Regions from separate parts of the Nakamurella sp. UYEF19 genome, predicted to be linked through region 2. Evidence: riboswitches for the same ligand, from Rfam matches in the RefSeq annotation. Region 2 holds a riboswitch; each other region holds the start of a gene.
What was found. A riboswitch is a leader RNA that binds a small molecule or an ion and turns the genes downstream of it on or off. The one in region 2 is predicted to bind S-adenosylmethionine.
Positions count from the first base shown of each region.

Region 1 (10,218 bases), on a different contig from region 2:
GCCCGGAACCACGCCGGCTTCGGTCGAGTTCGGCCCCCAGCTTGGCGATCAAGATCCCTCTTACCGATTCGCGACCCCCAAGACTCTGACGCCTCCGGCACGTGAGACGACGATCTCCCAACGTCTGGAGCCCCCATCCACAGCTACGGTCTCCCCCCCAGACCGGCAGGCGCCACGTAAGACCTGGGCCTACCGGTACGGGATACGCTTGTGGATCGGTGACGCAGTCAGTGTGGCTTGGGCGTCGGTCGGTGCGCACATGGTGCACATGGGCACGCTTAGCAGTCGCGTCTCCCGCGACCCGGATTCGCTTCCCTTCATCGCGCTGACGATCTTCCTCGCATGTGCCTGGATGATCGCGCTGCACTGGGGCGGGACCAGAGATCCTGAGGTGGTGGGGCACGGGCCCGAAGAATACAAGCGGCTCGTCCAGACCTCGTTCGGTCTCTTCGGTCTGGTCGCCATCTCTTCCTACGTCTTCAATCTGCACCTACCGCGCGCCTACGTCCTGGTCACCCTTCCCGCCGGTTTGGTGGCGCTGCTACTTTCCCGTTTCACCTGGCGCAGGTGGTTGCATTCGCATCGGCTCAACGGCGACTACATGTCCATGGTGCTGGTGGTCGGCAATCTTCGGACCGTCCGCGAGCTGCTCACCGATCTCCGGCGAGCACCTCTGGCTGGCTACGGCGTATTGGGCGTCTGCATCCAGCAGAACTCTCCGACCGGCGAATTGAGTCTCGATCCGGACACAGGCGCCCGGATGGTCGATGGAGTACCGGTGCTGGGCGGGTTGGAAGATGTGGCGGCGACCGCCCAGCGGTTCGGTGCAGACACTGTCGCTGTCACCTCGACCGCCAGTTTCGGTCCGGCCGCCGTCCGCCGGCTCAGCTGGGAACTGGAGAAGACCGACATTCAGCTGGTGCTGGCCCCCGCCCTCACCAACATCGCGGGGCCCCGCATCCACACAAAGCCGGTCGCCGGATTGCCGCTCATTCACGTCGACCGCCCCACCTACCGGGGCGCCAACCGCATCGTGAAGAGGTCCTTCGACTGGATCGGCAGCGCCGCCATCTTGGCGCTTGCGTCCCCGTTCTTCCTCGGACTGATGGCTGCGGTGAAGTTGAGCAGCCCCGGTCCGATCTTCTTCCGCCAGGAGCGGGTCGGTCTCAACGGCAAGACCTTCCGGATGATCAAGTTCCGCTCGATGGTCGTCGACGCGGAAGCCCGGCTGGCCGATCTCAAGAATCAGCAGCGGGACGCCGGCAACGACACGCTCTTCAAAATGCGCAACGATCCGCGGGTCACCAAGGTCGGCAAGTTCATCCGCCGCTTCAGCCTCGATGAGGTTCCGCAGCTGATCAACGTCCTGAAGGGCGACATGAGCCTGGTGGGCCCGCGTCCGCCGCTCATGGACGAGGTCGCCACCTATCACGGCGAGGCCAGGTTGCGGCTTCTGGTACGGCCCGGGATGACCGGGCTGTGGCAGGTCTCGGGGCGGTCGACCCTGAACTGGGAGGACACCGTGCGACTGGATACCTATTACGTCGAGAACTGGTCGCTGACGTCCGATCTCGTCATTCTCTGGAAGACCGCCAAAGCCGTGCTTTCCGCCTCCGGCGCGTACTGAGACTGAGCCCAGGTCTGTCGCCAGGGTCGAGCACCGTCGTGCCCCGGCTCCGAATTGCCGCGAACCGGTGTGGCAGGCTGAGGCCGTTGCACAGTCGAGGATCGAAGGCGATCAACTGGGAGGATCCACCGTGACCTTGTTCGTCCAGGTCCGAAGGCATCGGATCGGCGCTCGCCGTCAGCGCCTGGTGGGCCTTGCCCTTGCGCTTGCGTTGACCTCGTCGACACTCGCTGCCTGCCAGGTGACGGCCGGATCCGCGGTGGTCATCGACGGCGCCGGCATCTCCGAAGCCGCAGTGCAGGCCGATACCGGAGCCTTCGTCGCTGCCAACGTTCCGACCGGTGCGACCACGGCCCAGGTGTCGGCGTTGAACCGGGCTCAGATCACCTTCGCCGTTCGGCACGCGCTGCTGGCCAAGGCGATTGCCGCGGGCCAGATCTCGGTGACCGATGCGCAGATCAACGCGGCCGCTGCGCAGGCCGGCCAGTCCACTTCCAAGCTCGCCACCCAGCTCGAACTACCGGCCTCCGAGGAGGACGCCGTCCTCCACGACGTCGTCGCTCTCCAGGCCCTGGTGCAGGCCATTCCGGCCCAGGGTGTCCAGGTGGGCAACATCTCGGTGACCGCCGAGGGTGTGCCGGCCGCCACCCGCGACCAGGCGGTCGCACTGCGGTCGGAGTACCTGGCCGATCCGGCCAAGATGGACGCGGTAGTGGCCGCGGCAGGGACGGGAGTCATCCCCAGGGCGGTCTACACCCTCTTGACCAAGCCGGCCGTCGGCGCGGCGGGCCTGTTCGGAGCGACCTCCGGTTCGGTCTTCATCGTGCCCAACTCCGACGCCTATCTCGTCCTCCGGGCGACCGGGCGGTCGGTGTCGGCCGGCACGCTCGGGCAGGCCGAGTTCAGTTCGGTCTCAGGTCTGTCCGACGCCTTCGACCTGGGTGTCCTGTTGCTGGGCAAGTATGTAAGCAGTACGTCGATCTCCGTCAACCCGCGTTACGGGGTGTGGGATCCAGGAACCCTCCAGGTCATCCCCGGCAACGACGGCCTATGACGGCCGCTCTGCCGGACGACAAACCGGACGACAACCCGGAGGTACGGATCGTGCGGCAACCAGCCGGTCGCGGAGCGGGGCTGCGTCGAGCCGTCGAGGTGATGGACCGGCTGCGCTCGCCGGGCGGGTGCCCGTGGGACGCCGAGCAGACGCACGACTCGCTCCGTCGTTACCTGGTGGAGGAGTGCTACGAGCTGCTCGAGGCCATCGAGGACGGCGACGACGCTGCCATTCGGGAGGAACTGGGGGATGTGCTGCTCCAGGTGCTCTTCCACGCGCGCATCGCCGCCGAGCGCGGTGCCGACGACGGTGGATTCGACATCGATGACGTGGCAGGCGATCTCGCCGACAAGTTGATCCGGCGACACCCGCACGTGTTCGGGTCTGCCGAACCCCTTCGTACCGCAGCGGACCAACAGGTCCGGTGGGACGAGCTCAAGAAAGCCGAACGGGGCCGATCGTCCGTCCTCTCCGGCGTGGCACTCGGGCAGCCGGCCACGGCCTTGGCCGCCAAGCTCGGCTCGCGCGCGGCCCGGGAGGGTCTGGCCGTCGAACTGCCGACGGGTGATTCGGCCGCCGAGCAGATCTTCCGGATCGCCTACGCGGCCGGAGCCGCCGGCGCCGACCCGGAGGCCGACCTCCGGGCGGTGGCCAAGGACGTGGCCCAGCGTCTGCAGGAAGCCGAGAGCGCCGGCAGGTCCCTGGACCAGATGTAGGGGTCGTCGGGGACAGCATTTGATGCCGGAGGAACGGCGGCCACCCTGCCCACCCCGAAGGCCGTGCGAGCCCGCTACACTCGTCGCCAGGTCTTGAGTTCCAGCGACAAGCGCCGGCTTGCTGGGCGGCAACCCTCCACTCGCGGTGGGGTGCCCCGGATGATGACCAGGCGGTTCACCGAGGTGGTGATCCGCAAGCGCGGGCCCGCCAGCGGGCGAGCCCCAGTCGAGAGCGAATGGGAGAACCGCTGTGCGCGAACGAATGTGTTGTTGCTCCTGACCTGACGGCCGGGGCGACCCTGGTCCTGCACTGCGTGCAGAGGGACCACATCCTTGTTCCGCCCGGAAACCTGCGGGCCGAACGACCCACCTCGTCGCCACGTCCGTCCATCCACCCCAGATCGTTGGCTCGACCCCAGATCAGTCCTCGACCCACCCTCCGCCTCTTTCCCACCACCCCACACCCACCAGGAGCGCAAAGATGAGCCCCAACTGGTCTTTCGAGACCCGCCAGATCCACGCCGGCCAGACCCCCGACCCCACCACCAAGGCGCGGGCGCTGCCGATCTACCAGACGACGTCGTTCGCCTTCGACTCCTCCGAGCACGGACGCAAGCTGTTCGCCCTCGAGGAACTCGGCAATATCTACACCCGGATCATGAACCCGACCACGGCCGTGGTCGAGGAGCGGATCTCCTCTCTCGAGGGCGGTGTCGGCGCTCTGCTCGTCGCGTCCGGCCAGGCGGCCGAGACACTGGCCATCCTGTCGATCGCGGAGGCCGGCGACCATATCGTCTCCTCGCCGCGGCTCTACGGCGGCACCTACAACCTGCTGCACTACACGCTGCCGAAGTACGGCATCACCGTCGACTTCGTCGAGAACCCGGACGACGCTGACGCCTGGCGTGCCGCGGTCAAGCCGAACACCAAGCTGTTCTACGCCGAGTCGATCTCCAACCCCCAACTGGACGTCCTGGACTTCGAGGCCGTCGCCGGTGTCGCACACGAGAACGGTGTGCCGCTGATGGTCGACAACACCGTCCCGACGCCATTTCTCATCCGCCCCTTCGAATTCGGCGTCGACATCGTCGTGCATTCGGCGACCAAGTACCTCGGCGGCCACGGCACGGCCATCGGCGGCGCGATCGTCGACTCCGGCAACTTCGACTGGACGGCCGACCCGGAGAAGTTCCCGAACTTCAACAACCCCGACCCGAGCTACAACAACCTGGTGTGGGGACGCGATCTCGGTCCCGAGGGTCTCTTCAAGTCCAACGTGTCCTTCATCTTCAAGACCCGACTCCAGTCGCTGCGCGACATGGGCCCGTCGATCTCACCGTTCAACTCCTTCCTGCTGGCCCAGGGCATCGAGACGTTGAGCCTGCGCATGGAGCGCCACGTGGACAACGCGACCAAGGTCGCCCAGTTCCTCGAGGGCCGCGACGAGGTCGAGTCGGTCTCGTACCCGTCACTCGCCTCCAGCCCGTGGAAGGCCAACCAGGAGAAGTACTCTCCTCGCGGCGGCGGCCCGATCGTGGCCTTCGAGATCAAGGGCGGTGTCGAGGCCGGCCAGATCTTCACCGACGCGCTGGAGGTCTTCACCAACCTGGCCAACATCGGTGACGTGCGCTCGCTGGTGATCCACCCGGCGTCCACCACCCACGGCCAGCTGTCCCCGGCCGAGCAACTGACCACCGGTGTCACCCCCGGGTTGATCCGGCTGGCCATCGGCACGGAGAACATCGACGACATCCTGGCCGATCTGGAAGCGGGTTTCCGGGCAGCGAAGTCCTGATGCCCGTCACTTGCTGCAGTCCGTGTGATCAGTGACCCTGGTGACGCGTACCAACGATGCCGCCGGCTCGCCTTCGGGTGCGGCCGGCGGCAGCGTTCGTGGCGAGCCGACCGGCAGCCAGGAGCCCCTTGCCCAGGGTGCCGGGCAGCCGTCCGGACGCAGGTTCGTCGAGATCGGTGACCTGGCACTGGAATCCGGCGAGGTGCTGCCGTCGGTGACGATGTGTTTCGAATCGTGGGGACGCCTGGACGAGGCGGGTGACAACGCCGTGCTCGTCCTGCACGCCCTGACCGGTGACTCCCACGTGACCGGGGCGACCGGGCCCGACCACCCGACGCCGGGCTGGTGGGACGGCCTCATCGGGCCGGGCGCTCCGCTCGACGACGGACAGTTCTTCGTGCTCGCCCCGAACGTGCTGGGCGGATGCCGCGGAACCACTGGTCCCTCGTCGATCTCGCCGGACGGGCGACCGTGGGGTTCCAGGTTCCCGTCGCTGACCACCCGCGACCAGGTCTCCGCCGAACATGCCCTCGCCCGCGCCCTGGGCATCCGTCGGGTGGTCGCGGTGATCGGCGGGTCGATGGGCGGCATGAGGGCCCTGGAGTGGGGTGTCACGTACCCCGACGAGGTCGACCGGGTCATCGCCATCGCCACCACCGCAGCTGCATCGGCTGACCAGATCGCCTGGGCCGCACCACAACTTGCTGCCATCCGGCTGGACCCGGAATTCCGTGCCGGTGACTACTACGACGGGCCCGGCCCAATCGGCGGCATGGCCGTCGCACGCCAGATCGCACACATCACCTACCGCTCCGGGTTCGAACTCGACCAGCGATTCGGTCGTCAGCTGCAACCCGGCGGCGGTGCCACCTCGCGACCCTGGTTCGCCGTCGAGTCCTATCTCGCCCACCACGGCGAGAAGCTGGGACGACGATTCGATCCCAACTCCTATTTGGTGCTGACCGAGGCGATGAACGCCCACGATCTCGGCCGCGGACGCGGGGGTGTCGAGGCCGCGCTCCAGCGCATCAACGCGGCGCTGACCGTCGCCGTCGTCGACTCCGACCGGTTGTACACCCCGGCCGAGGGCGTGCGGATCGCTGCCGCACCGGCGGCGGGTCCATTGATCACGATGCATTCCGATCACGGCCACGACGGGTTCCTGATCGAGGCCGACCAGGTCGCGGCTGTCGTCCGGGATGCGCTCGGTTCCGGCCGCGCCCGAGCGGTCGACGAGTAGCCCACGGACCGAGGGTCGGGACCCGGCGAGTAAGAATGAGAAGCGGCGACCGGTCGCAGACCGGGTCATCGTCGTCGATCCGCATAAGGAGCAAGATCAATGGCATTGCGTCTGGGGTACAAGGCCTCCGCCGAGCAGTTCGGACCGAAGGAACTGGCTGACTTCGGTGTGCTGGCCGAGCAGGCCGGGTTCGACTCGGTGTTCGTCTCCGATCACCTGCAGCCCTGGCGCCACGACGGCGGGCACGCCCCGGCCGCGCTGCCGTGGCTGGGCGCGCTCGGTGCGCGGACCGAGAAGATCGTCATGGGCACCAGCGTGCTCACCCCGACGTTCCGCTACCACCCGGCCGTCATCGCTCAGGCCTTCGCCACCCTGGGCATGCTCTTCCCCGGCCGGGTCATCCTCGGCGTCGGGTCGGGGGAGTCGTTGAACGAGGTGCCCCTGGGCCTGACCTGGCCCGACGGGAAGGAACGCTTCGCGCGGATGAAGGAAGCCGTCACCCTGATCCAGCAGCTCTGGCGCGAGGACCGGGTCACCTTCGAGGGCACCTACTACCAGACCGACAAGGCCACCATCTACGACAAGCCGGAGCAGCCGGTACCGATCTACATCGGCGCGTCGGGCCCGGCGGCGACCCGGCTGGCCGGACGCATCGCGGACGGCTTCATCACCACCTCGGGCAAGGCCGACACGCTCTACCGGGACACGCTGCTGCCCGCCCTGGCCGAGGGCGCCGGCAAGGTCGGCCGGACGCTGGACGACATGGACCTGCTGATCGAGATGAAGGTGTCCTTCGACCACGACCGCGAGCGGGCACTGGCGGACACCAAGTACTGGGGTGCGCTGGCGCTGACGCCCGATCAGAAGATGGGCGTCGAGGATCCGCTGGAGATGCAGCGCCTGGCCGACGCACTGCCGGTCGAGCAGGCCGCCTCCCGCTGGATCGTCTCCACCGACCCGGAGGAGCATGTCGAGAAGATCAAGCACTACGTCGATCTCGGGTTCAAGCACCTCGTCTTCCATGCCCCCGGCCCCGATCAGGCGAAATTCCTGGAGCTCTACGGCACCGAGGTCCTGCCCCGCCTCCGCGCGCTGTAGTCAACCCCACCCCGCGCTGATCAACTTCGACGGCGCTCATGATCGGGTCGATTCGCGTCACTTCGGTCCCATTGACGTCACGATGATCAGCGCGGCGGAAGTTGATCAGCGCGAAGGCGCCGGATCATCGTGGTCTGCGGGTTTCACGACGACCCGCCCGTCCGGTGAGGCCGACAGCAGTCGCTTGTGCAGCTCTGCGGTCAGGACGTGGATCTGACGGGTCAGGTCGGTGTTGGTCTTGAGCTCCAGTTCCTGCTCGACGAAGTCGTGGTCGGCCTTGTGCTGCTGGAAGGCGGCCGCCCGGTTCTGCCCGATCATCACGAAGGTGGACAGGAAGATGGCCTCGAGGGAGACCACCAGCGTCAGCGTCGGCCACGGTGACTTCTCGATGAACAACATCCACGAAGCGAACACGACGATGTGCAGGTAGACGAACATCATCGACCCGGCGAACGAGGTGATCGTGTCGGCGACCTTCAGCTGGAGGTCACCGGCCCGGTGCTCGATCTGGGCCGCGACGGTCGGGTGGTGCTGGACGGCCTTGGTGGTGGCCTGGGTCGTCGAGGTGGGTTTGGTCATGAGGGACTCCGGAGCGGTCAGGGGCCGGGAAGGCGGAACGGAATTCGTTATCGAAGCGCACTATCCACCGTCGTGGCCACCGGGTGACCCGAATTCACCAAATCGTCACCCCGTCGCGGTCCCGGCCGGGCCAACCGGGCGAGTCAGGTGCCGACAGGGCGGTTCGCGCCGATAGGGTGATCCCGGGGCGCAACCCCCGACCTCTGGCGTAGCCGTGCCCGGTCGCGTACGTGCATCAGCGTGCGTGGTCGTCCTCCGCGGCCGTGGCAGCGCACAGCCTGAACCTGAACCTCAACCTGCTACTCACGAAAGGATGTGCCCGTGGCGGCCATCGAACTCATCGGAGCCCGCGAGATCCTGGATTCCCGGGGGAACCCCACCGTCGAGGTGGAGGTCGCGCTGGAGGACGGTTCGCTGGCCCGTGCTGCCGTTCCGTCGGGAGCGTCGACCGGCGAGCACGAAGCGGTCGAGCTTCGTGACGGCGACATGTCCCGCTACCTGGGCAAAGGCGTGCAGAAGGCGGTCGAGGCCGTACTAGACGAGATCGGGCCGGAGCTCGTCGGCTACGACGCCACCGAGCAGCGCCTGATCGACCAGAAGCTCATCGACCTGGACGGAACACCGGACAAGAGCCGAATCGGTGCCAACGCCATCCTCGGGGTCTCGCTCGCCGTCGCCAAGGCGGCCGCGGAGTCGGCCGAGCTGGAACTGTTCCGCTACATCGGCGGACCGAACGCCCACATCCTGCCCGTCCCGATGATGAACATCGTCAACGGCGGCGCCCACGCCGACACCGCTGTCGACGTCCAGGAGTTCATGATCGCGCCCATCGGCGCACCGACCTTCCGCGAGGCCCTGCGCTGGGGCGCCGAGGTCTACCACTCGCTCAAGTCGGTCCTGAAGAGCAAGGGCCTGTCGACCGGGCTGGGTGACGAGGGCGGCTTCGCGCCGTCGCTGTCCTCCAACCGGGCGGCCCTCGACCTCATCAGCGAGGCGGTGACGAAGGCCGGCTTCACCGTCGGCACCGACATCGCCTTCGCCATGGACGTTGCCGCCACCGAGTTCCACTCCAACGGCTCCTACACCTTCGAGGGTGCGCAGAAATCCTCCGCCGAGCTCATCAAGTACTACGCGGAACTGGTCGCCAACTACCCGATCGTGTCGATCGAGGATCCGCTGTCCGAGGACGACTGGGACGGCTGGGTCGCGATGACCGCCGAGATGGGCACCAAGATCCAGATCGTCGGCGACGACCTGTTCGTCACCAACCCGGACCGCATCGAGGAGGGCATCGCCCGCGGCGCCGCCAATGCCCTGCTGGTCAAGGTGAACCAGATCGGCACGCTGTCGGAGACTCTCGACGCCGTGACGCTCGCCCAGACCTCCGGGTACCGCTGCATGATGAGCCACCGCTCCGGCGAGACCGAGGACACGACCATCGCCGATCTCGCCGTCGCCACCGGCTGCGGCCAGATCAAGACGGGCGCGCCGGCGCGGTCCGAGCGGGTGGCCAAGTACAACCAGTTGCTGCGCATCGAGGACAACCTGGGCGAGGCCGCCCGCTACCTCGGCGAGCTGGCCTTCCCGCGGTTCAAGGCCTGACCCGGTCAGATCTGACGAGAAGCAGCGGTTGCCGGATCTGACGAGGAGCAGCGGTTGATGGACAGCAACTCACGACGTCGCGCGGGCGGCACCGGCCCCTCACGGGGCGGCGCCGGGTCGCGTGGCGGACGTGCGCTGCGGTCCGGTCGTCCGGTCGTCAACCGGCGAACGGCCGACGGCGCCACCCCGGCGGACGACCTGAAGGACGTGGCACCCTCCCGTGCCGCGTCCACCCGGCCGGCCGGCACCAGGCCGGCCACCCACAGCGGCGGCCTCGGCCGTCGTATCGGGCGGATCTCTGCCGGGTCCGGTGCTGCAGCAGGGACCGGGCCGGCGTCCCGGACCCGATCGCAACTGGCCAAGCAGGTTGCCGTGCTCGGTCTGGTCTTCTGCGCGGTCGCGCTCGTCCTCGCCGTGCCCCTCCGCCACTATCTGGCCCAGCGGGCGGCGTTGGGCGTCGAGGTCAGCCACGAGCAACAACTGCGCGCCGAGTTCGCCTCGCTGGTC
Region 1 is NZ_JBEPNO010000038.1:16,801-27,018, reverse strand. It holds gene ABIB25_RS27590 (sugar transferase) at 1-1,627, shown strand, start outside; gene ABIB25_RS27585 (hypothetical protein) at 1,758-2,681, shown strand; gene ABIB25_RS27580 (nucleoside triphosphate pyrophosphohydrolase) at 2,678-3,397, shown strand; SAM riboswitch class IV at 3,487-3,603, shown strand; gene ABIB25_RS27575 (bifunctional o-acetylhomoserine/o-acetylserine sulfhydrylase) at 3,879-5,192, shown strand; gene metX (homoserine O-acetyltransferase MetX) at 5,233-6,432, shown strand; gene fgd (glucose-6-phosphate dehydrogenase (coenzyme-F420)) at 6,532-7,530, shown strand; gene ABIB25_RS27560 (DUF1003 domain-containing protein) at 7,636-8,109, opposite strand; gene eno (phosphopyruvate hydratase) at 8,431-9,711, shown strand; gene ABIB25_RS27550 (FtsB family cell division protein) at 9,769-10,218, shown strand, end outside.
Region 1: another riboswitch for S-adenosylmethionine. It lies ahead of ABIB25_RS27575 (bifunctional o-acetylhomoserine/o-acetylserine sulfhydrylase); the one in region 2 lies ahead of ABIB25_RS16160 (putative leader peptide).

Region 2 (10,218 bases):
GTAGAGCCCGTAGGTGAGGCCGAGCGAGAAGTCCCGCAGCGGCGGGAAGGTCACCGTGATGAGGAAGTTGAAGACCCAGTTCGCGGCGGTGGCGATGGCCATCGCCATGGCGCGGATCCGGTTCGGGAACATCTCGCCGAGCAGCACCCACATGACCGGGCCCCAGGATGCGCCGAAGAACACCACGAACAGGTTCGCGCAGATCAGCGTGGCCACCCCCCAGAAGCCGGAGAGTTGAGGTGCCAGAACACCTTTCGCGTCCGGCACCAGGGTCGCCTGGGCGAACCCGAGTGCCATCACGGCCAGCGAGACGAACATTCCGACGGAGCCGATCAGCAGCAGCTTCCGCCGGCCGATGCGGTCCACCAGCAGGATGGCGATCACCGTCACCACGACGTTGGTGACCGAGGTGATCACCGAGGCGGTGTAGGAGAAAGAATCCTTGAAGCCGACCGACTTCCAGAGCGACGTGGAGTAGTAGAAGATCACGTTGATGCCGACCAGCTGCTGGAAGGCGGCGAGCAGGATGCCGACCCAGACCAGCGGGTGCAGCCCGAACCGCTTGCCGCGCAGATCCTTGAACGAGGGCTTGTCGTCGCGGGTCACAGACCTGCGGATGTCGGCGATCCGGTCGGTGATCTGGTCTGGGGTCTCGCCCAGCACCCGGCGCAGCACCTTCGCGGCCGCCTGGTCCTTGCCCCTGGCCACCAGGAACCGTGGCGATTCGGGGATGCCCAGCGAGAGCAAACCGTAGATGATCGACGGGATCACCCCGACCAGGAACATCCACCGCCAGGCCTCGAGGCCGAACCACTTCGTCCCGAGGGCGCCCCCGTCGCCGCCCGCGAGCCAGGCGTCCGAGAGCAGCGCGACGAAGATGCCCAGCACGATGGCCATCTGCTGGAGCGAGGCGAGTCGACCCCGCAGGCCCGCCGGTGCCACCTCCGAGATGTAGGTCGGCCCGATCACCGACGCGACGCCGATGCCGAGACCACCGATGAAGCGCCAGATGCCAAGTTCCCAGACCGAGAACGACAGCCCGGAGCCTATGGAGGACACCAGGAACAACACGGCCCCGGCCAGCATCACTCTTGGCCGGCCCCAACGATCAGCGAGCATCCCGGCGTACCAGGCGCCGACGGCGGAGCCGATCAGCGCCACCGCGACGACGAACCCGGTGACCCCGGAGCCGAGGGAGAAGTGGCTCTCGATCGAGTCGACCGCCCCGTTGATGACGGACGTGTCGAAACCGAACAGGAACCCGCCGACGGCGGCCGCGATCGAGATCGCGGTGGCCCTGGCCGGGTGGCGCTCGCCGTGGTCCTCGTACCGTGCATCTCGTACGGCGCTGTTGTCCACCATCGATCAGAACCTGCCCTTCGCTGCGTACGCCACCGTCGCGGACGTCCTCGTCCTACGGGAGCAAGTGACCCGTTCGGACCGCGGTTATTCATCCTGATCGGTGCCGCGCCTCGATGCGCCGGACTTCTGGCTGGTACCGGTGGTTGTCCGGGATTGGTTTCGGGAATGATGTCGGGTGATCATCGTTGATCCGTCGACCCCAGGAGCCATGCCATGACCCAGACCTCCCAGCCCGTCCACGTCGTTGCCATCATCACCGGTAAGCCCGGTACCGGTGACCTGATCGAACCCATGCTGAAGGACCTGGCAGCCGGAACGCACGGCGAGGCGGGTTGCCTGCTGTACGGCCTGCAGCGTGGCATCGAGAACCCCGACCAGTTCACCACCGTCGAGAAGTGGACGAGTCTGGAAGCTCTCGGCGAGCACATGCAGAGCGCCCACATCCAGAAGGCGCTCACCTCGGCCGGCGAGTACCTGGCGGGACCGCCCGTCATCGTCCCCGGCCTGCCGGTGGTCGCCGGCGATGCCGCGAAAAGCGACTACTGATCTCTCATGTGGCATGACCTGCTGAGCGTCCAGATCCCGGTTCCCGAGAAGATCATCCGCACCGTTGCCGTGTACGTGCTGATCATGGTGCTCTTCCGGATCATCGGGAAACGTTCCATCTCATCGCTGAACACGATGGACTTCGTGGTGATGTTCCTGCTCTCCAACGTCGTGCAGAACGCCATCATCGGCAACGACAACTCGTTGGTGGGCGGAGCCATCGGTGCCGTGACGCTGGTGGTGACCAACGCCGTCGTCAACCGCCTCGCCTACGCCTTCCCGGCGTTCAGGGTGATCGTCGAGGGCCGGTCGACCGAGGTCATCAAGGACGGCAAAGCGGATCAGGCCGCGCTTCGTCGCCTCGGTCTGCGCCGGGCGGAACTCGACCACGCCATCCGGCTGCAGAACGGTGACGACATCGAAGAGATCGGGACCGGGACCCTGGAGCCGGGCGGGCAGCTGGTGCTCACCCTCAAGCCTGCGGAGCAGGATGCCACCCACGCCGACATCCAGGCCCTGCACCGGCGTCTCGACCGGATCGAGGCGCTGCTGACGGAGCGGTGAAGGGTTGGGTCGGAACGCCGGACGCGCTGGGCAAGATGCATGTCGCGGCAGTCAGAACGCCGTCGGTTCGCCGAGCAGGCGACGCGGGTTGACCACGCGGACGGCCCGGTCGGCCGCGTCGCCCAGCCGTAGTTCGCTGGTGGTCGCGTAAGGCCGGTCGGTTCCATTCACCACCACGTCGATCCCGAGCACCCGGATCAGCGCATCGAGGCCACGGGGGCCATAGGACGACGTCTCGACGAAGCTGAGCTTGTCGATCGGCGGCGGGTTACCGCCGCCGCGTACCGAGAAGCGTTCGTGGTGAACAGGTGCCAGCCCAGCACCGGCGGCGAAGCAGATCCGCAACGCCGGCAGCAGGGACCGACCGGCCACCGCCCACGACCACCAGGACGCCGTCATCTGTGCCGTGTAGTCGACCACCGCCGGCCACCACGACGGAAGGGTTCCGGATGTGCTGTGCACCGGGACCGGGCCAGGGTGGATCAGCACCGGCTTGTCGGCCAGTTCGCACAGGCGAAGGACCGGAGCCAGTCGCTCGACGTCTCGCGGATTCGTCATCGATGTTGCCGGAATTTGGAGGCCGATGAAGCCTGCAGTCAAACGTGTTTCGAGATCCTGGAGGTTCGGGTCGCTCGAATGCACCGCGGCCCAGGCGTGGAACGGCGGCGGCAGTTCCGCGGCGCCGTCGTGCCAGGCGGTCAGTAGCGGGCCGGCGATCTCGGGCGCCATGTTCTCGATGCCGAGGGGGCTGGACAGCGAGACCAGGGCGGCGGCTGACCCGGTTTCCTGCGCGACCCTGGTCTCGAGATCGTGATGCGCCGGACTCACCTCGTAGGGCGGTTCCCCAGGAAGGTGGAGGGTCCAGCCGTCGAGCCGGAGTGGGCCGGTGAAGCTGCGGAGCGCGTCGATCAGCGCCGGGGGCCACAGGTGCTGATGCACATCGATGGTCCCTGGGGGGTGGATCAACGAATCAGCTCCGCTCACCCATGTGCAAAGACCAGGATCCGTTCGGACGGGTCCCGCACTGGGAAATCGGACGCATCCGTGTAAAAGTATAGGGATGAAGCAGTTGCCGGTCCTCGAGCCGTTCTGGCCAGGACGCCGCGGCGACGCCTTCGACGGCTGGTGTTGTCAGGTCTGACCGACCTCGACCGGTCGAGCCGCACATCCTGCGCGCCTGACCCGCTGTGCACAACACCCCCTCCTGTGGCATCCGTACATCCGGGATGCCCCCGTCGAAAAGGAACCACCGCATGTCCGTCACCGACGACTACCTGGCCAACAACCGCGCCTACGCCGCCACGTTCAGCGGCCCGCTGCCGCTCCCGCCGTCCAAGCACACTGCCGTCCTGGCCTGCATGGATGCGCGCCTCGACGTGTACCGCATCCTCGGTTTGCAGGACGGTGAGTCGCACGTCATCCGGAACGCCGGCGGCGTCGTCACCGATGACGAGATCCGTTCGCTCGCGATCAGCCAGCGACTCCTCGGCACCGAGGAGATCATCCTGATCCACCACACCGACTGCGGCATGCTCACCTTCACCGACGACGCCTTCAAGGCCGGCATCGCCGAGGAGGTCGGCGTCAAGCCGCCATGGTCGGCGGAGTCGTTCAGCGATCTTGACACCGATGTGCGGCAGTCGTTGCAGCGCATCAGGAACAGCCCGTACATCCCGAAGAAGGACAAGGTCCGCGGCTTCGTCTTCGACGTTGCTACCGGGCTGCTGCGCGAGGTCGAACCGGCCTGATCGGAATTCCTGGTTGTCGACACTCGTTGACAGCCGACGTGGGCGGTGGCTCCAACGCCTGCGAACCATCCGTTTCGTGTCGAGAAGGAACATCGTGTCCAGTCAGCTCCTGAAGTTCCCGAACCCGGTCAACGAGTACGCGGCCCGCTCGGTGGCGGGCCTGGTGGTGGTGCTGAGTCTGGCCACCGTGATCTTCCGGACGGAGTGGCTGCTCTGGCCGCTGGCCATCGGGTTCCTGCTCCGCGTCGCATCGGGGCCGCGGTTCTCGCCGTTCGGGCAGCTGGCCACGAAGGTCATCGCTCCGCGTTTCGGCCCGGCCCGGCTGGTGCCCGGTCCCCCGAAGCGGTTCGCACAGGCGGTCGGGGCCACGTTCAGCGTCGCGGCGCTGGTCTTCTTCCACGCCGGGATCCCGCTCGTCTCGTGGCTGCTGGTCGGCGTGATCATCGTCTTCGCCGTGCTGGAGTCGGTGCTCGGATTCTGCATGGGCTGCACCGTTTTCGGTCGTCTGCAGGCCATCGGGCTCATCCCGGCGTCAGTCTGCGAAGCGTGCAACGACATCCGACTTCGGCAGCAGAAAACGGCGGTCAGCGCCCGGGCGTGAGCTTCCACCAGCGCAGGAGTTCGTCGGCCTGATCCAGGCCGGTCAGCAGGACGTCGGCACCGAGCCCGGCCATCGATTCCACCGAGTGCCGGCCGGTGCCGACGAGGGCGCAGCGCACGCCGAGGGCACGGGCGCACAGGAGATCTCGTGGTGTGTCCCCGACGATCCAGCACTGATCGGGTGAGAACTCCCAGCCCGAGGCGGTCAGCTTGCGCACGGACGCTTCCGCGACCTCCAGCCGGGTGGCGCCATGGTCGCCGAAGCCGCCAACGGCCGGGTCGATCGGCGGGACCAACCCGCCGGCGAGCAATTTCAGCATCCCGACCGTCTCGATGTTCCCGGTGACCACCGTCTGCCGGACGCCTGCTGTCTCGAGCAGGTCGAGCAGGTCCCGCACCGCCGGCAACGGCCGGACGTGCTCGTCGAAGTCGGCGGCGCGGGCGGTGGCGAGCTGGTCAAGACGGGCCAGAACCTGCGGGATCAGCGTGTGGTCTGCGTCGATGGACCCGAGAAGCGATCCGGCAATCTCGGGATCGATCCGTCCGCCGAGATCCAGTCCCCTACCCTCAGGGCGACGGCCCGCGATGTCCTGCACCGCGTCGAGAAAGGCCGTGACGGCAACCCTTCCCGAACTGAGCAGGGTGCCGTCGATGTCCCACAGCACCGCGGTGACGCCGGTTCCACCGTCCGGCATTCCCGTCGGCATCGGGCCGGGACCGGAGGGCGGGCTGTCCGTCACCGTCGTCAGGCCTTGAATTCCTCGGGTCGGTCCGGCTCTGTCGCCGCCAGCGCCGTGATGGTCTCGTCGATGCCGTAGTCATGCCCGTACACGGGCGTACCGGGCTGCTGGCGCCAGGATTCTTCCAGGGTGCCGCCGTCGACGGCGTCGAAGCCGAGCTCCTCGACCAGGGCGAAGGCAGCCTGCTTGGCCGGGCCGTCGGCGCCGGCGATGGGCAGCGCGATCCGGCCCTCCGCACCCTGGGGCTTCCCGCGGTTCAGCAGGTGCTTCCACCAGATGCCGTTGAAGACCTTGACGACGGGCACACCGAGATGCTTTGCCACCCAGACACTCTCGGGGGTGCCGGACTCGATTTCCTGGATGAGCCCGTCGCGTTGCTTGGGATAGTAGTTGTTGGTCTCGATCACCGGCGTTCCCGGCTCGGCGCCGGCGAGCAGGTCCCCGGCGAGATCTGGGACGTTCTTCTGCGGGATGCTGACGATCACCAGATCGGCGTCGTTTGCCGCCTGGTTGGCCCAGACCGCGGTCGCCCCGGTCTCGGTGGCGAGATCGGCGAGGGTCTCCGGGTCACGTGAATTGCTCACTGCGACCTGGTGGCCAAGGGCCGTCAGCCTGCGGGTGAGGGTGCCGCCGATCTGTCCCGCTCCGATGATGCCGATCTTCATGGTTGTGTGCTCCCGTTCGTTCGGTCCCTGATTCTTCTCCAACCGTCAACCAGCTCCATCACGGGGCTATTCCGGCATTTCCGCATGCTTGACCGGAGCCAGTGAAACGCCTCACCTGGAACGGATCTCGTTCTCTTCCTGCTCTCGGTTGACCGGAACCCGATGCCCTGTTACGTTTTCCGCAGAGGTCATGAGTTCCAGCAATCAGCTCCGGCTCGCTGGACAGCAACCCTCCGCTCGTGGCGGGGTGCTCCGGATGACGACCTGGTGGTGTTCGCATCGAACATCGCAAGCGCGTGGTTGCGTGTCGCAACCTCTGTGAGAATGGAACAAGCGGAGGAATGGAAACACACGCTGTGAACGCCCTGGACCTGCAGCCCACTGCGCTGCGGTCCCTGCTCGGCGCCTGCCGTCGGCACGTCGACCTGCAGAGAGTGTCCAGCGCACTCTGTTGTTGACCTGCCGCTGAGTCTTGGATCGCCCGGGCTGATTTTCGAGTTCGATCGCCTGTGCGCGAGTACTTCTCCGGACTTTCCACGCTGCTCACCGTCGACGGATCTGCCCGGCCGGCGCTTCTCCGGCATGCCTTTCGGCCTGCTGCCGTGCTCATGACGCGATGCTGCTGATCCCGTCGCCGGCCCACTCCCACCCACTCTTGGAGTTCTGCTGTGTCTGCACCCTCCCTTGCCGGCCCGTCTCTGCGCTCTTCGCAGATCGCTGACGTCCCGGGGTCGATCCCCCCGGCGTCGATCGTTCCAGCGTTGATCCCCCCGGGGTCGATCCCCCCGGCGCCGATCGTTCCGGCGCCGATCGGCGATGTCGCAGTGGCCCGCCGGGTCTCCGCACTCAGCGTGGCAGCTCCGTATGCCCTCCCCACTCGGGGATTTCGGTCCTCCGTCATCCGGTTGGTCAGCGGGGCGCCGGCACCGGAAGCCCTGCCGCTCGACGATTTCGGGCGAACGGCCGCCGAACTGTTTGCCGACGCCGGTACCGGTGCTGCCGCTCTGGCCTACGGTCCGCATGCCGGGCAGCCGGCCCTGCGGGACTGGATCGCCGGTCGTGAGGGCGTTGACCTGTCGTCGGTGCTGGTCACCAACGGAGCCCTGCACGGGGTGGCGCTCGCCTTCGGCGCGCTCCTGGAACAGGGCGACGTGGTGGTGCTCGACGACCCGGTGTTCCCGGACACCGTCCGCATCGCCGAGCAGTACGGTGCACGGGTGCTACCGGTGCGGGTCGGGCCCGAAGGCATTGATGTGCAACGCATCGAGGACCACCTGCTGGCCGGCGTGCGGATCCGGATCGTGTACACGGTGGCCGATTTCCACAATCCGTCCGGCGGCGTGCTGCCGGCCAAGGAGCGTGCGCGGCTGGTGGAACTGGCCGAGCAGTACGGCTTCGTCATCGTCTCGGACAACCCCTACCGGGACACCACCTTCGACGGCAGCTACGTCGAGGACTTCGCAACCGGTTCGCCACGGGTGATCAAGGTGGGGACCTTCACCAAGACGCTGGGAGCCGGACTTCGACTGGGCTGGGTGATCGCGCCGGTCGGGTTGCTCGGGCATCTGGAGAACCTCCGCCGACGGACCGACTTCCACTCCAGCACGCTGAGCCAGGAGCTGATCCTGCCGCTGCTGAACCAGCCCGGCTGGTTCGACAACCTGCTGGTGCACAACAGGTCTGTGCACCGCGCCAAGGCCGAGGTCTTCGTCGACGCCTTGCGGGCCGAGCTCATCGGCGACCTGCAGTTCACCGCGCCCGCCGGCGGCTTCTTCGTCTGGGCCCGGTTGGCCGACCACGCGCCTGCTGCGAGCGACGTGGTGACGGCGGCCGCCGAGCGGGATCTGCTGCTCACCTCCGGCCGGCACTTCGCTCCCGACGGCGGATCCCAATGGGATCGTCATCTCCGTTTCGCATTCTCGGCACCGACCCTGTCCGAGCTGCCGGTGGCCGTCGGCCGCCTACGCGCCGCGCTGGATGCCTGTCGCTGAATCGCCTGCCCTGAGGACGATCTCACTTCCTGCCTGACGAAAGAGGTTCCACCATGTTCAGTTTCGATCTGCTGGCCACCCGGCGGAAGCCGAACGCCCACCGTCGACGAGTCGTCGGGACGGCAGCTGCAGCCGCCGTCGCCCTGGTCCTGAGTGCCTGTGGTTACAGTTCCACCGCCGCGTCGTCCTCGACCGCCGCCGTCTCGCCGGCCGCCGCCGCCGTCTCGCCGGCCGCCGCCGACGGCTCGGCAAGCGGCGTTGACTTCTCCGGTGTCACCCTGCGGATCGGCGAGACCGGTTACGCCACCCAGCAACTGCTGCTCAAGAGCGCCGGTCTGGACAACACCCCCTACCTGCTGACGGGGAGCGTCTTCCAGGGGGGGAACCTGCAGCTCGAGGCGCTCGGCGCGGGTGCAATCGACCTGGCCAGCGCCAGCGAGATCCCGCCGATCTTCGCCGCGCAGAGCGGTGGTGCCGGGTCTCTGGTCACGGTGGCCGTTCGTCAGGGCACCACCCTGCTGCAGGAAGTCGTGGTGCCGGCCGGAAGTGCAATCAAGACCGTCGCCGACCTCAAGGGCAAGAAGGTCGCGTACGTCCAGAACACCACCGCTCACCTCTTCCTGTTCGAGAGCCTCGAGAGGGCCGGGCTGAAGTGGAGCGACATCACCCCGGTCGCGCTGTCCACGAGTGACGGGCTTGCCGCACTGCTCGCCGGTCAGGTCGACGCGCTGGCTTCCTACGGCAACGCGATCGTCACCGCGCACGCCAAGGGCGCGACCACGATGGTCGACGCGAAGGACCTGCTGTCGGGCAACTACCCCTTCCTGGTGCTGCCGAAGACGTTGAAGGATCCCAAGCTGGTGGCCGCGATCGAGGACTTCTTCTCGCGTGAGCAGCGTGCCTACAACTGGGCCAGGGCCCATCCGGACGACTGGGCCGCCGTCGTCGCAGCCCAGACCAAGCAGCCGGTGGCGCAGGCCAAGAAGACGTTCGTCGACGGCGAGAAGCAGAGGCCGAGCCGCTTCGTCACGATCACCGATGCCCAGATCATCTCGCAGCAGGGCGTTCTCGACACCTTTGTGAAGGCGGGCCTGATCAAGAAGTCGTTCGACATCAAGCCGTTCTGGACGACCGCCCTGAACCCCGCCATCACGAAGATCGAGGGTGAGTACGTTGCCGGGTGACGCGCTGATCAACTTTGTCGGCGCTGATCAACTTGCCGGAAATGGGACCGCCGGGACAGAAATCGGCGACTTCGTCAGCGCAGTCTTGGTGAGCGCGGCGATCGACGGTTCGGCGGCCGGCCGTGCCGTTGCCGTTACTCCCACACCGCCCACGGACATCCCGATGACGGTGGTGCGGGCGCAGGGCAACGGTCGCACGAAGCGGCGCCGGGTGCCACGATCGCTGATCAAGGTGCTCAGCCCGCTGGCTCTGGTCGGGTTCTGGCAGCTCGCCAGTTCCGAAGGGTGGCTGTCGGACAACACGCTGGCCTCGCCGTCCCGGGTGGTGGCCAAGGCCGGGGAACTGCTGGACAGCGGAGAACTGCAGTCGGCCATCGTGGCGTCCGCGGGTCGGGTGGGGCTCGGCCTCCTCTTCGGGTTGTCGGCCGCGGTCGTGTTCGCCGTGGTATCCGGGCTGTTCCGCTGGGGCGAGGACATCGTCGACGCCCCGATCCAGATGCTCCGCACCATTCCGGTGGTCGGCCTGATCCCGCTGCTGATCATCTGGTTCGGCATCGGGGAGGAACCCAAGATCATCCTGATCTCGCTGGGTGTCTTCTTCCCGCTCTACCTGAACCTGTTCGCCGGGATCCGCGGCACCGACCCCGGACTCGTCGAAGCGGGCCGGACCGTCGGGCTCAGCCGCTGGGGCCAGACCGTGCACGTCATCCTGCCGGCGGCGATGCCCAGTGCCCTTGTCGGACTTCGCTATTCGATCGGGGTGTCCTGGCTGATCCTGGTGTTCGCCGAGACGATCAACGCGACCTCCGGCATCGGAT
Region 2 is NZ_JBEPNO010000011.1:107,777-117,994, reverse strand. It holds gene ABIB25_RS16200 (sugar porter family MFS transporter) at 1-1,362, opposite strand, end outside; gene ABIB25_RS16195 (putative quinol monooxygenase) at 1,576-1,908, shown strand; gene ABIB25_RS16190 (DUF421 domain-containing protein) at 1,915-2,472, shown strand; gene ABIB25_RS16185 (amidohydrolase family protein) at 2,524-3,456, opposite strand; gene ABIB25_RS16180 (beta-class carbonic anhydrase) at 3,726-4,220, shown strand; gene ABIB25_RS16175 (DUF4395 domain-containing protein) at 4,315-4,821, shown strand; gene ABIB25_RS16170 (HAD family hydrolase) at 4,805-5,560, opposite strand; gene ABIB25_RS16165 (NADPH-dependent F420 reductase) at 5,566-6,267, opposite strand; SAM riboswitch class IV at 6,412-6,526, shown strand; gene ABIB25_RS16160 (putative leader peptide) at 6,567-6,683, shown strand; gene ABIB25_RS16155 (aminotransferase-like domain-containing protein) at 6,987-8,216, shown strand; gene ABIB25_RS16150 (ABC transporter substrate-binding protein) at 8,270-9,400, shown strand; gene ABIB25_RS16145 (ABC transporter permease) at 9,564-10,218, shown strand, end outside.

Region 3 (10,218 bases), on a different contig from region 2:
CGAACGCAGCGAAGAAGACGGGGCGGCGCAGGGTGGCGGCCCCGCCGACCAGCGCCAGTCCGATGTAGGCCGTCAGCGATCCCCAGGTACCAGGTGACGGCAAGGCATGGGCGAGCACACCGAGCGCCGAGGCCAGCAGGGCGCCGGCGGCGGTCAACTCGAGCGTGACCGGCGAGCGCAGGAGACCGAGCAACACGACGGCCAGCACGACCAGGCTGAGACCGCCGATGGCGAAGCCGAGGTCGGTCACCAGGGGCCCCCACCGGCCTGGCTCCCGCAGCGCCAGGTTGATGCCGAGATTGGACGCCGCGGACAGACCGAGCGAGATGCAGGTCAGCGTTCGCTCGGGCCCCGGTCGGCGGGCGGCGTCTGTGCGGGACATCGGCGGGGGGTCTGTCCCTTCGGTGAATCGGTCATGGGTCGTACTCGAGGACGATGACCGCGTCCCCGTCACGTTCTGTGAAGAAGCTGTCACACTAACCGCATGATCATCAGTGTGGAAGGACTATCCGAGGGACTGCGTCGACGAACTGCGTGACGTCCGTCGAATGGCGGCAGGACGACCGGGTTGCTCGGAGCGGTCGGCCGTCGTTCGATGCCCGCGAGTAGTTTCGAAGTCCGGTCACGGACGACGCGCCGCGCACCGCGCAACAAGGGTGCCGGGGGCACCCCGACCGCCGATTGCTGGACGAAGGAGTTCGATGAAGACGGATTTTGCGATCATCAACGCACACGTGGTGCCGATCACCGGTGACCCATTCGACGGGACGGTGGTGATCTCGCAGGGCGTGATCACCGCGCTCGGGACCGACATCCCCGTGCCGGACGGCGCCGAGGTCGTCGATGCGGTGGGCAAGTGGCTGCTGCCCGGTTTCATCGACGCGCACACCCACCTCGGGGTGCACGAGGAGGGCGAGGGCTGGGCGGGCAACGACACCAACGAACTGACCGATCCGGTCTCCGCCGGCGTGCGCGCCCTGGACGCCATCAACCCGTCCGAGATGGGTTTCGACGATGCCCTGTCCGGCGGGATCACCGCGGTCAACGTCAACCCGGGCTCCGGGAACCCGATCGGCGGCCTGACGGTGGCCATCCACACCCACGGCCGCACGGTGGACGAGATGGTGCTCCGCTCCCCCTCCGGCCTCAAGTCCGCGCTCGGCGAGAATCCCAAGCGAGTGTGGGGTGACCGCAAGCAGACGCCGGCCACCCGGCTCGGCACCGCCGCGGTGATCCGGGGAGCGTTCGTCGATGCCGGCAACTATCTCGACAAGCTGGCGCATGCGGAGCCGGACAAGGCGGCACCGGCCAGGGATCTCAGGCTCGAGGCGATGGGATCGGTCTTGCGGCGAGAGATCCCGTGGCGCCAGCACTCCCATCGCGCGGACGACATCGCGACCGCCATCCGGATCGCCGACGAGTTCGGCTACGAGCTGGTGATCGATCACGGCACCGAGGCGCACCTGGTGTCGGATGTGCTGGCCGCCAAGGGTATTCCGGTGCTGATCGGTCCGTTGTTCACCAGCCGCTCGAAGGTGGAGCTGCGGAACCGGTCGATGGCCAACCCAGGCCGGCTGGCCGCCGCCGGGGTGGAGATCTCGATCATCACCGATCACCCGGTGGTCCCGATCAACTTCCTGGTGCTGCAGGCCATCCTCGCGGTGAAGGAGGGCCTCGATCCGGTGGTCGCACTGCGGGCCATCTCGATCCATCCGGCGAAGGTGATGGGGATCGCGGACCGGGTCGGGTCGCTCGAGGTCGGCAAGGACGCCGACCTGGTGCTGTGGTCCGGTGATCCGCTTGACGTCATGCAGCGGGCCCTTTCCGTGTACATCGGTGGTCGCGAGGTGTACTCCTTCGACACCGGGACCGGTGTCGGGACGGTGCTCCGGTGAGTCCGGCGAAACGCCCGCCCGCTCTTGAGCGGGTGGCGCGGATGAGCCTGACACTGCCCGGCAGCACCGTGAAGCCGTCCCACGGCTCGGCCGCATACCAGGTGCGCAGCAAGAGCTTTGCGATGGCGATGAGCGATCACCACGGCAACGGACGGGTCGAGCTGTGGGTCAAGGGTGCCCCGGACACCCAGCAGGAGTGGGTCGCCGGCAACGGCGACCGCTACTACGTTCCCCCGTACGTCGGGCCCAGCGGTTGGATCGGGGTCTGGCTCGACCGTGACGTCGAGTGGCCGGCCGTCGCGGAACTGCTGGTGGAGGGCTACCTGGTGCAGGCGGGCCGCCGGGCGGTCGCAGCACTGGATCCGACGGTGCTGGTCGCCGATGTCCTGTCGGGCGGGTGATGGCCAGGTTCACCCGCGCCGAACTCGAGGCATTCAACGGGTCGGTGGTCCCGGACCTGCTGGGCGAGCGGGTTCGACTGTTGTTCGTCGGGATCAACCCTGGCCTGTGGACTGCGGCGGTCGGCGCCCACTTCGCCCGACGCGGAAACCGGTTCTACCCGGCGCTGCACCGCGCGGGCCTGGTCGATCGGGAGATCGACGCGTCCGACGGCTACCACCCGGAGGACCTGGACCACCTGGAGTCCCGCGGGATCGGCATCACGAATCTGGTGGCCAGGGCCAGCGCCCGAGCCGACGAGCTGAAGGTGGAGGAGCTGACCGCGGGGGCGGACCGACTCGTCGCGCTCATCGAGCGGGTCCGGCCCCGGGTGGTTGCCGTGCTGGGCATCACCGCCTACCGAGCGGCCTTTCGCCGGCCGAAGGCCGTCACCGGCCGACAGGACGAACGGCCGGGTGACGCCGAGCTGTGGGTGGTGCCGAACCCGAGCGGGCTGAACGCGCACGACACCATCCACACCCTCGCCGCGGCCTACCGGGCGGTGGGCATCGCGGCGGGCCTGGTCGCCGAGGACTGATCGGCGTCCCCGGAATCGGCCAAGGGCCGCGCGGCCACCGGACGGGAGCCGGCCGGACGCAAGCCGACATAGGCAGCCACCGCACCGGCGGCGACCAGCGCCGCGGCGACCAGGATCCCGGCACGGTAGCCGCTGAGGAAAGCGTCGACCGGGGCCGATCCGCCGGTCAGCAGAGAAGACTGACGGGCTGCGAGGATCGCTCCGATCACGGTGATCCCGAGTAGACCGGCGACCTCACGCGAGGCGTTGAAGATCCCGGAGGCGACACCCGCCTCCTCCCGTGGCATGGCATCGAGCACGCTGGCCGTGAGCGGAACCGTCAGGCCGCCGCCGATGCCGATGACGGCGAAGCTCGGCATCAGATCCAGGAAGCTCGCGCCGGCCGACAGGAGGCTGACCGAGGCGATCCCCAGGGCCATCAGCACCATCGCGAAGGCCACCACGCGGTGCGCGCCGAGACGACGGGACACCTGCTCGGAGATGACTGCACCGACCGCCATCAGCAGTGCCATCGGCAGGAACGCCAGACCGGCCTTGGTCGGCGAGAAGCCGAGCACGTTCTGCAGGTAGAGCGAGGTGAAGAAGTAGATGCCGAACAGGCCGAAGGCCCACATCATCAGCGCGATCAGGCCGCCCGAGAAGACCCGCTCGCGGAACAGCGCGACCTCGACCATCGGCTGGCGGCTGCGGCGTTCCACCGCGACGAATGCGAGGCCCAACGCCACCGCCACGGCGAAGCAGGCCAGGATCAACGGCGAGGTCCAGCCCCGCCGGTCGCCCTCGATCAGACCGAAGGTCAGGGCGAAGAGGGCCACTGCTGAGGTTGCGATGCCCGGCACGTCGAGCCGACGCGGTCCGGAGTCCAGCTTCGACTCACCGATCACCCGCCATCCGAGCGCGAAGGTGAAGATGCCGACCGGGATGTTGATGAAGAAGATCCACTCCCAGCTGGCGTGTTGGGACAGGAGCCCCCCGAGCAACGGTCCGACCGCCAGCGCGAGTGCGCCGACGCCGCTCCAGATGCCGACGGCGGCCGCTCTCCGACGCGCGTTCGTGTAGGTCGCGGAGATGATCGCCAACGTGGTCGGCGTGACCAGGGCGGCTCCGAGACCCTGCAGGGCCCGACCGGCGATCAGTGTGGTGGCATCCCCGGCCAGGCCCGCCGCGAGCGACGAGATCGTGAAGATGCCGAGACCGATCAGGAACAACCTCTTGCGGCCGAACACATCTGCCAGGCGACCGCCCGCCAGGAGCAAGCTGGCGAAAACCAGGATGTACGAGCTGACCACCCACTCCAGACCGGAGATCGTCAGGTGCAGGTCCTGCTGGATGGCCGGCATCGCGACGTTGACGATGTTGTTGTCGAGGTAGGTCATGAAGGTCGCAAGGGCGACCGCCAACAAGGTCAGCCTGGGGCGGGTGACCGTGGTGCTGACGGGCGCTGCAGTCGCAGGCGCCCGGTTGATGGACTGTGTCATCGGAACCTCTCCGTCGTCGTTGCTATACGTCGTACATGTATGTCGTATAGGGAACGCTCTACGTTGTACAGTTGTCAATATGGTTTCGGAAACTCGTTCTCGTCGCGCCCCGTCCCGATCCGGCGGCACCCGGGCGGAACGGGCGGGCACCACCGGGGAACTGACACGCGAGGCCGTCATCGAGGTGGCGCTGTCGCTCGCCGACGTCGAGGGCCTGGCCAACGTGACCATCCGGCGGTTGGCGCAGCACTTCCGCGTCACCCCCATGGCGCTCTACTGGCACGTCAAGAACAAGGACGAGTTGCTCGATGCCATGGGCGATCAGGTCTTCGCCGGGCTCCAGGTCCCTGGGACGGACGACGAGCCGTGGGACGCGACCTACCGCACGCTGCTGGACGTACTTCTGCAGTGCCTCCGCGCCCACCCCGGCGCCGTCGAACTCGCCGGACTTCGGGTGCTGCACAACGAGAAGGGCCTGGATCTGACCGAGCGTGCCCTGTCGTTGTTGCGTGGGGCCGGGCTGTCCGTCCAGGCCAGCGCCGACGTGGCCCGGACGTCACTGCAGACGATGATGATGTTGGTCTCGGTCCAGCCCGGAGTGGAACGTGGTGCGCCGCAATCGGAATGGGACGCGCTGATGGCGGAGAAGTCGGCCACCCTGGCTGCCCTGCCGACCGAGCGCTACCCGAACCTCGTCGAGTGCGCGGTGGCCCTGATCGATTGCGAGGACGAGAACGTCTACTACGACTCGGGTGTCGACCTATTCCTCGACGGGGTGAGGGCGCAGGTCGCTGCTTTGTAGCGGTGGTCCGGGTGACGGTCAGGCGCGGCCGGCGCGCCAGGCCCAGCGGATCAGCGGTGCCTGCAGCGGCAGCCGCACCCAGGCGATCACCCGGTCGCGGGTCGGGCGTCGTCCGGACCGCAGTGCCATCGAGACGTTGGCCGGAAAGACGGCGGTCAACAGGCCCGCCGAGAAGATCCCACCGACGCGCCGGGTGCGCGGGTGTGCCATCAGTGCCGCACCCACGAGTTCACCGACTCCGCTGAGGTAGACGAGATCCTTCTTCCTCGGCAACATCTTCGGCACGATCGAGACGAACGGTCCCGGCCGGACGAAGTGCAGCACACCGGAACCGCCGAGCAGCACGATCAGGAACGCCGTTGACGGCGTGGGCCGGGAGGACATCCCCCCATGGTCCTCTGCCCGTGTGGCTAGCCTGGCGAGGGTGATCAGTTCGAGCAGCCGACCTTTCTCAGACATGCGCGCTGGACCAACGACCCTCGTGACGACGCTGATCGCAATCGCGCTGCTGGCCGGATGTAGTGGGTCCGGGCCGGTCGGGAGTCCCGGTCCGGCTTCGTCAGCGGTCCACGTCTCCGTGAGCCCCATGCCTTCAGCGAGCCCCCGGACGCCGGCTGACCCCACGCCGACTCCTCCCCCCGAGTCCGTCGCGTCCTCGGGTTTGACGACCCCCTCGACCCCGACGGCGACACCCATCCCGGCATCGACCTCGAGCCAGGCGGCGCCGGGGGCGTCGACGGCGCCAAGTGATCCGCCCGCCGGCCGGGCCGCCGTCACCGGGCTCCCGTCGGTCGGCGTCACCGGTGTCAACGTTGCCGATTGCCGTTCGACACAGCGGCCGGTCGTACTCCTGCACGGCACCTTCTCGACGGTCGCGTCCAACTTCTCGGCGCTCGTGCCCGCCTTGCTCGCCGGTGGTCGCTGCGTCTACGGCCTGGACTACGGAAACGGTGGAATTGCTGCGGTCACCGCGTCCGGCACCCAGTTCGCGGACCTGGTCGGCAAGGTGCGGAAACTGACCGGCGCAGATCAGGTCGACGTCATCGGCTATTCCCAGGGCGGTCTGGTGCTGCGCACGGCCCTGCGTCTGAACGGCCTCGCGGATCAGGTATCGACCGCCGTGCTGCTCGCCCCGTCCTGGAACGGCACCACCGCTCCGCTGGCCGGCGCCCTTCCGGCAAACCTCTGCCGGGCGTGCGCAGATCAGGTGGCCGGCTCGCCGCTGCTCCGCCGGCTCGCCGTCGGCGGTGACCTGGACGGACGGGTGCGGTACGCGGAGCTGTCCACCAGGGGTGACACCGTGGTGACCCCGATCGGGTCGCAGGTGCCGTCGGGTCCGGCCGACCGGGTTCGAGCGCTGGTCGTGCAGGACCAGTGCCCGACCACGAGAATCGACCACGTCCAACTGCCGGCGGCCCGCGGTGTGATCAGCTGGGTGGTGTCGGCGCTGAACACGGACGGGCGGCCACCACCGGCCGCCATGACCTGCTGACCTCGACGATTGGTTCTCGGGACGTCCCGGCTGCTAATCTAGATCTTCGTGTGCGCTCCGCCGGGGTCACATGCAGTGTTCATGAAGTGCAGGACGCACACATTCCTAGAGACGAAACGAAGGCAATCAGGCGTGGCCAACATCAAGTCCCAGATCAAGCGCATTCGCACCAACGAGCAGGCTCGCCTGCGCAACAAGTCGGTCAAGTCGTCGCTGAAGACCGCGATCCGTCGCGTCAAGGCCGCCGCCGCAACCGGTGACAAGGCCGCCGCGCAGACCGAACTCCTCGTTGCCACCCGCAGCCTCGACAAGGCCGTGTCCAAGGGTGTCATCCACGCGAACCAGGCCGCCAACCGCAAGTCGGCTTTGGCGCAGCAGGTCAACGCGCTCTAGTTCTTCCCGGGTCGCAATAGGTGCCCAGCGCACCCGCAGCAGTTCGCACCAAGAGACGGTGTCCCTCGTGGGCACCGTCTATCTTTGCGTCCCCGGGTCGCCGTCGTCAACGCAAACGGCGGGCCCGGGACAGATCGATGACGGCCTTCTCCAGCGCGTAGTCCGCGTCGGCGGCAAGGCCTTTCACGGCGCCGTTCAGGTCGGCGACCACCTCCATCGCCCGCGCCAGGCCGGCTTCGGTCCAGTATCGCGCCGCCGTCCTCGCGCGGTCGATCTTCCAGGGCGGCATGCCCAGCTCGCCGGCCAACGCGAATCCGTTGCCCGGCCGCGCGCCCGAAACCCTGGCGACCGTGCGGATCCCATCCGCAAGCGCGTCGGCGACGAGTACGTGCGCAACGCCGACTCCCATCGCCCACCGCAGTGCCTCGAGCGCGGCCGGCACATCTCCCGCGACGGCCATGTCCGAGACTGCGAAGCCGGTGACCTCGGCACGGCCACGGTGATACCGCCGCACCGCCGACTCGTCGACCAGACCACCGGTGTCAGCGACCAGCTGGCTGGCCGCGGCAGCGAGCTCTCGCAGGTCGGAGCCCACGGCGTCGACGATCGCGGCGACCGCATCCGGCGTGGTGGTGCCGCCGGCGGACCTGATCTCGTGACGGACGAAGTCGATCCGCTCCGCAGGTTTCGTCAGTTTGGCGCACGTCATCAGGGCCGCACCGGCCTTCCGCAGGGCGTCAGCCAGAGGCTTGTTGCGAGCGCCGCCGTTGTGCTGGACGACGAGGACGACACCCTCCACCGGATCGCCGGAGTAGTCGACGAGCGCGGCGGCGATCTCCTTCGACGACTCGTGGGCCTGCCGGATCACCACCACGCGCGGCTCGGCGAACAGACTGGGCGCCACCAGATCCTCGAACTCCACTGGGGAGATCGCCGTCGCAAGGGCCTCCCGTCGCTCCACGTCCGGGTCGGCGCGGCGGGCCACCTTCACCGCCGTGCTGACGGCGCGATCCACCAGCAGCTGCTCGTCGCCCAGGACGAGCACGAGTGGTGAGGACAGCGCATCGACGGTCGGAGAGGGCACCACTGCATCCTCTCAGGCCCCACCGACAACACCTCTGAATCACGCGACGATCACTAGGGTTCCTGGTGTGCCCGCGCTGCGTGCGGCATGCGTCCGTGTACTCCGATGTCGTCCGATCTGCTGGAGGGTCTCCCCTTGCGCTCGTTCCGTCTGCTCACCGCCCTGCTGGTGTCCCTCGTCCTGGCGACCTCGTGCGCGAGTTCCACCCCGGCTCCGGCGGCCGCGGGAACGGCCACGTGCTCGTATCCCGAGAAAGGGACCGCAGCCAAGGCGGCGACACCTCCGGCGGGCGTCGAACCGAATACCGGAACCGCGACGGTCACCATCGGCCTCGGGTCGGGATCGGTGACGATCGCCATGGACAAATCGAAAACACCCTGCACCATCGGCAGTTTCGTGCACCTGGCGTCGTCGGGCTACTTCGACGGCACCACCTGCCACCGCCTGACGACCTCGGCCTCGCTCAAGGTGCTGCAGTGCGGCGACCCGTCGGGAACGGGCGGCGGCGGTCCCGGCTACAGCTTCGCCGACGAGACCAACGCCTCGATGACCTACCCGACGGGCACCGTGGCCATGGCCAACTCGGGAGCAAATACCAACGGATCCCAGTTCTTCCTCGTCTATGGCGACTCCCAGCTGAACCCGGACTACACCGTCTTCGGGACCATCACGGGTGGCCTCGACGTGCTGACCAAGATCGCCGCTGCCGGTGTCTCGGACGGCAGCGACGACGGCACTCCCGCATCCCCGGTCACCATCAGCAAGGTCACCGTTTCCTAGAGCGATTTGGAGTCGGCGCTGCGGGCCGCCCGGACCTCGCTCGGTGCGCCGCCCGCGAGTCGTGCGCTAGTCTGGCCGGACAACTGAATCTCCACTCATCCAGAGGGGCAGAGGGATACGGCCCGATGAAGCCCCGGCAACCACTGATGATGATCTCCTTCTCGTTGTAGAGGCCCAGCCTCCGACATCGAGGCCGGTCGTCAGCAGGTGCCCCGTCCGTCCCGCTCCGGCGGGAAAGATGAGACGAAAGGCCTCGTCGTGACTGCTGTCATCAGCTCTGCCTCCACCACCCCATCCTCCGTCGGATCGTCCCCGCAACCCGTCGACCTCGGTCCGGCCGTTGCGCTGTCCTGTCGCGAGTGCGGAAACCGGATCGCCCTCGGGCCCTACTACGCGTGCACCGAGTGTTTCGGCCCGCTGGAGGTCGCCTACGAGTTCAGCCTGTCCGGCGAGGCTCTTCGCGCACAGATCGAAGCCGGGCCGCAGAACATCTGGCGGTACGCGCCGCTGCTGCCCGTCCCGGCCGGCATCGCCGACACACCGAACATCAACCCCGGCGGGACGAAGTTGGTCCGCGCGGACAACCTGGCCCGCGAGCTGGGAATGAAAACCCTGTGGGTGAAGGACGATTCGGGTAATCCGACGCACTCCTTCAAGGACCGTGTCGTCGCCGTCGCGCTGGCCGCCGCCCGCGAACTCGGGTTCAAGGTGCTGGCCTGTCCGTCCACCGGGAACCTGGCCAACGCCGTCGCGGCCGCAGCTGCCCGGGCCGGTATCCGCTCCGTGGTGTTCGTCCCGTCCAACCTGGAACAGCAGAAGATCCTGACGACGGCCGCCTACGGTGGCACGCTGATCGCCGTCGAGGGCAACTACGACGACATCAACCGCCTCGCGGGCGAGATCGCCGGCGAGCAGGAGGACTGGGCGTTCGTCAACGTCAACGTCCGTCCCTACTACGCAGAGGGCTCGAAGACACTCGGCTACGAGGTCGCCGAGCAGCTCGGCTGGCGTCTGCCGCAGCAGGTCGTCATCCCGATCGCCTCGGGCGCGCAGCTGGTCAAGATCGACAAGGGGTTCCAGGAGCTGATCTCCCTCGGCCTCGTCGACGAATCCGCCTACAAGGTCTTCGGCGCGCAGGCCACCGGTTGCAACCCGGTGTCGACTGCGTTCAAGGAGGGCCGCGACTTCATCCAGCCGGTCCGTCCGGACACCATCGCGAAGTCTCTGGCCATCGGCAACCCGGCGGACGGCCCGTACGTGCTCGACGTCGTCAACCGCACCAGCGGCGGCATCGAGGACGTCAGCGACGAAGAAGTGA
Region 3 is NZ_JBEPNO010000002.1:241,976-252,193, reverse strand. It holds gene ABIB25_RS04330 (GGDEF domain-containing protein) at 1-382, opposite strand, end outside; gene ABIB25_RS04325 (amidohydrolase) at 702-1,895, shown strand; gene ABIB25_RS04320 (MmcQ/YjbR family DNA-binding protein) at 1,937-2,296, shown strand; gene ABIB25_RS04315 (mismatch-specific DNA-glycosylase) at 2,296-2,871, shown strand; gene ABIB25_RS04310 (MFS transporter) at 2,826-4,349, opposite strand; gene ABIB25_RS04305 (TetR family transcriptional regulator) at 4,429-5,151, shown strand; gene ABIB25_RS04300 (DoxX family protein) at 5,170-5,535, opposite strand; gene ABIB25_RS04295 (esterase/lipase family protein) at 5,813-6,643, shown strand; gene rpsT (30S ribosomal protein S20) at 6,776-7,036, shown strand; gene holA (DNA polymerase III subunit delta) at 7,143-8,120, opposite strand; gene ABIB25_RS04280 (peptidylprolyl isomerase) at 8,226-8,900, shown strand; SAM riboswitch class I at 8,993-9,145, shown strand; gene thrC (threonine synthase) at 9,171-10,218, shown strand, end outside.
Region 3: another riboswitch for S-adenosylmethionine. It lies ahead of thrC (threonine synthase); the one in region 2 lies ahead of ABIB25_RS16160 (putative leader peptide).